Regions from separate parts of the Lysinibacillus sp. 1 U-2021 genome, predicted to be linked through region 2. Evidence: riboswitches for the same ligand, from Rfam matches in the RefSeq annotation. Region 2 holds a riboswitch; the other holds the start of a gene.
What was found. A riboswitch is a leader RNA that binds a small molecule or an ion and turns the genes downstream of it on or off. The one in region 2 is predicted to bind cyclic di-GMP.
Positions count from the first base shown of each region.

Region 1 (2,210 bases), 2.1 Mb from region 2:
CAAGGGAAGGACAGGCGGTTGGACCGTTACCTGTGTCAGGTAAAGAAAGCCCAAATAATATGCTACTAAAGAAAGTGAAAATTGCTTTAGCTTTAACAACCGAGGAGATGCTTGAGATTTTATATGACGGCGGTATTAAAGTCACAAAAGGTGAATTAGGTGCTATTTTAAGAAATCCAAGTCATCGTAATTATAAAGAGTGTGGCGATTCATTCGTACGAAATTTTTTAAGGGGCCTAACATATAAATATAGAGCATAATGCACAATGGATATCAATCATAAAGTGCCATTTTTTTCTTTAAAACTCGTTGACAATTTGTGACGAAATTGTGTACAATGAATTTATCACAAAATGTTCACAAAAAAGATGAAAAATGTTCACAAACAAAGGGGTGCTTGTATGATTTATTTTGACATCTTATTAGTAGCTATTGCATGTATTACAATGCCTTTTATTGTTGCAGTTATGTTAGATATTTTTTATGCAGAACGAAAAAAAGTGCGCTTTTCATTACGTCGTACTTCCGTATGGTATATCGCTATGTTTGCGTTATCCTTCATACCATCCGTATTACTTGTCACACAAAACGTATAATTTATTCAAACACTTAGGGGTAAGTGAATTGAAAGTTGACGGCTACAACGCTAATTGAGGTTGTAGCTGTTTTTATTTTGTCCCATAGATGAATAAAACCTTCATAATTAAGTAATTTATATAATTATTAATGAAGGAACAGCTAGTATAAAATATGTATGTTTTAAGTAGAGAGCATTGACTACTTTTACCTACTGTGTTAATTTTGGTAGGGAAATATAGGCAAATTTACTGAAAAGTAGAGACGCAAAGCTACAGGTCTAAGGCAATAAATGCTATGACGGCTGGGTTGCAAAAGAGTGCTAGTTGTATCATCTTCATTCTAGTTTTTGTTCTTTTATGCCTATTTCTTTTGAAATAGGCATTTTTTTTTGCAAGTAAAGTTCAAAGGAGGAAAAGGGGAAATGACGTTGTTAAAAAACACATCATTAAAAAATAAGCTTTTACTAACAGTCTCTATCGTTGTATTACTGCTTATCGCTATTATTACGACGCAAAGTATTAGTGAATTGAATAATCGGATGAATGTGGATTTGAAGCAAGAATTAAAAAGTGTTGGTTTATTAACAGCTATGAACTTAGACAGTGATGAAGTAAAAGATTTGCTGTCCGAAAAAGGGGAAACAAACGCAAAGTTTACAAAGATCCAAAAGCAACTTGATATGATTCAGGAACAGCAAGGTATTATGAGCTGGAGTTATATTTGGGATGTCAAGGATGAGGGTGGCGTCAATCCAATTGGTTATACCTCTAATCTAAATGAAGTCTATGAAGCTGGTGAAATTTTTACTGATTTAGCGGATGAACATGTAGAAACAGCAAAATTAGCTATTGAAAATAATAGTACAGAGGTAACTGATATTTTCGAGGATCCTTTTGGTTCTTGGAGAACGGTTTTTAGTCCTATTAAAGATGATAATGGCCAACTGATTGCCCTATTAGGGATTGATTACTCCGCTGATTATATCAATACGATTATTAAAACAAGTGTGATTAAGCAAATTGTCATTGCCATTATCGGCATTTTAATTTTATTAGTTTTAGTTTACATAATTATAGATCGACTATTAAAGCCACTGAAAAAAGTAGTGAACGTTGCCAATCAAGTGGCAAATGGTGAATTAATAGATGTTGATTTAGAGACATCGAAGGATGAGATTGGTAAATTATCTGAATCCATTCGTACAATGGTGGCTAATTTGCAACATATTATTTTAAACATACGCAATACATCCAATCACGTTTCTTCAGCAGCCAATCAATTAACGGTACATGCTGGTGAAACTTATAACAGCTCAACAAATATTGCACTAGACATGAATCAAATTACACAAAATGCTGAGGCCTCGATGACCATGACAGAGGAAACAGCTGCTGCTATGGAAGAAACGGCAACAGGTATTCAGCAAATTGCTGATTCTGCAAATGTAGCTGCGGAATCTTCTATTTCAGCATCACAGGCTTCTGAACGAGGCAATGAAGTTGTACAACAAGTTATTGCTCAAATGGAGTTAATTAATGATTCTGTTGAACAAATAGGGACAACCATTAATGGTCTACATGTTAATACGAAAAAAATAAGTGAAATTGTTAGCTTAATTACTGCTATTGCCG
Region 1 covers NZ_CP123966.1:4,023,875-4,026,084, reverse strand. Annotated here, with positions in the region: gene QH639_RS21340 (YehS family protein) at 1-260, shown strand, start outside; gene QH639_RS21335 (hypothetical protein) at 402-596, shown strand; cyclic di-GMP riboswitch class I at 808-893, shown strand; gene QH639_RS21330 (methyl-accepting chemotaxis protein) at 1,001-2,210, shown strand, end outside.
Region 1: another riboswitch for cyclic di-GMP. It lies ahead of QH639_RS21330 (methyl-accepting chemotaxis protein); the one in region 2 lies ahead of QH639_RS09725 (amidase).

Region 2 (2,210 bases):
TATCATAAAAAGTAATATTTACCCCTTCCTCTGAAGCGCCTGTTTCTACACCAATTACAATTGATTTGTTCATAGTGGAAGCATAAGCGATTTCATGTTCTACAATAGTGATAATATCTTTTGCAGCATCACGATAGGCCATGATCGTCACACTATCCACATGGTCAATGACCCAATCAGCTAATAACCCTTTTCCAAATTCATTATAATACGGAACTTCATCAAACCAAAATGGCATATCTACTTCTAAAGTAAGTTGTAACTGACTCGCTTTCTCACTTGCTTTCATTATTAGTGTTTGATAGGATTCTATCGTTTGTGCTTGATGTAAGTTCCATCCACTATTTAAATAAGGTTCTACATCAAGGTGAATCCCAGAAAATTGCTCAGATTCAGTTGAATTCTCATTATATGTATGTAACCAATTAAACAATTCATCTTGGCTTCGACTACCCTCAGCTGAAACCCAGCTTGCAGCACCATCCAATGCATAAATGCGAATACCTTTGTCAGAAGCGTTACTAATAAAATGCTTATAGTCATCGCTCGCTATGCCTTGATCGATTTGCAGATAAACTTTATTGACATCGTTATGTTCTAAAAATAATAATATTTTTTCTTGGTCATCCCTGATAAGGGATGTATCCCACAGCCACGTAGCCTTTTCCTGTATAGCCATGGCATCAACCTTTCCACTTGATAAAGCTAATGAACTAATCATGATGACGATTAGTGCGGTCCATACTTTTAATTGTCTCTTCATACGAACTAACTCCATTCTACTCGCCTCGGCTCCTAGAACAGAACCTGGCAACCTGACAATCATGCACTAAATTATAGTGTTTAGACTCATGGCTTGGCGTCCCTCCCTTTCGATGAAGTTTGCCTTTTTCAGTTTTTTCTTAATCATTATCATACGCGGTTAGCGATGGTTTGTCTGTAGGTATAATGCATAATTGTCACATGTATGATCAGGTAAAAACGACAAAATACAGGTTAAATTTACTATTCAAACATAAAAAAACGTAGAGTACTTAAGCCTCTACGTTTTCCTTTTCATTTTCAAGCATTTTGTGTAAATAATTGATGATCTCACGAATGCCCTCTAATGAATTAACCAATATTTTGGGATCAACATACGTAATCATTCGATTTTCAAGATTAGCTACCGCAGTAAAATAGCGTGTTTTACTATAATTGACTAGACCCAATTGCTGAAGTACTGATTCATCGAAATCAAGAATTTCACGTGCTTCTGTAACAAGTAATCCATAATTAACAACATCTGTATTCAACACAATGATACGAGCAGTTGCTGTATTCGATGAACGATTGTACAGTATGCGTTCAAAATCAAGAACAGGTACAAGCTCACCGCGAATTCTTGTAAAGCCTAGAAGATAGTTAGGTAAATGAGGAATAGGTGTTACTTGCTCTAATTTTTCAATTGAAATCGCTTGCTCCACAGGCACAGCATACTCCTCTGTCCCACAAGCAAATACGACTGCTTTGACACTTTCCATAGGGTCACATCCTTATTCGACTGTTAGTTTTTCGCCGATTCTTTGACGATTTCTACTAGTAAATCTGCTAATTTTTCAAGTTCTTCTACTGGTATTTTTTCATTTGTTGTATGGATATCCTCGTATCCAACAGATAAATTAACTGTAGGAATGCCAAAGCCTGCGATGACGTTTGCATCTGAGCCTCCACCAGAAATACCTAGTGTCGGTGTGCGATCAATATTGCGTGCAGCAGCCATAGCTACCTGAACTACTTTATCAGATTCCGTTACACGGAAGCCTGGATACATTAGCTTCACTTCTACCTCTGCACGTGCGCCTAAAGAAGCAGCTACTTGTTCAAACGTATCTTGCATATGCTTTGTTTGCGCATCCAATTTAACTTTGTCTATAGAGCGTGCTTCTGCAAGAATTGTCGCTTCGTCACAAACAATATTCGTCGCTTGTCCACCTTCAAAACGCCCAATATTTGCTGTCGTTTCTTCATCTAAACGACCTAGTTTCATTTGAGCAATACATTTTGATGCGACTGTTATGGCAGAAATACCCTTTTCAGGAGCAACCCCTGCATGTGCCGTTTTTCCAATAATCTTTGTGAAAATTTTCGCTTGAAATGGCGCTGCTGTCACGATACCACCAACTTTGCCATCGCTATCAACCGCAAATCCATATTTTGCTTTAATGTTT
Region 2 covers NZ_CP123966.1:1,911,920-1,914,129, forward strand. Annotated here, with positions in the region: gene QH639_RS09725 (amidase) at 1-763, opposite strand, end outside; cyclic di-GMP riboswitch class I at 807-897, opposite strand; gene QH639_RS09730 (chemotaxis protein CheW) at 1,035-1,523, opposite strand; gene QH639_RS09735 (M20/M25/M40 family metallo-hydrolase) at 1,547-2,210, opposite strand, start outside.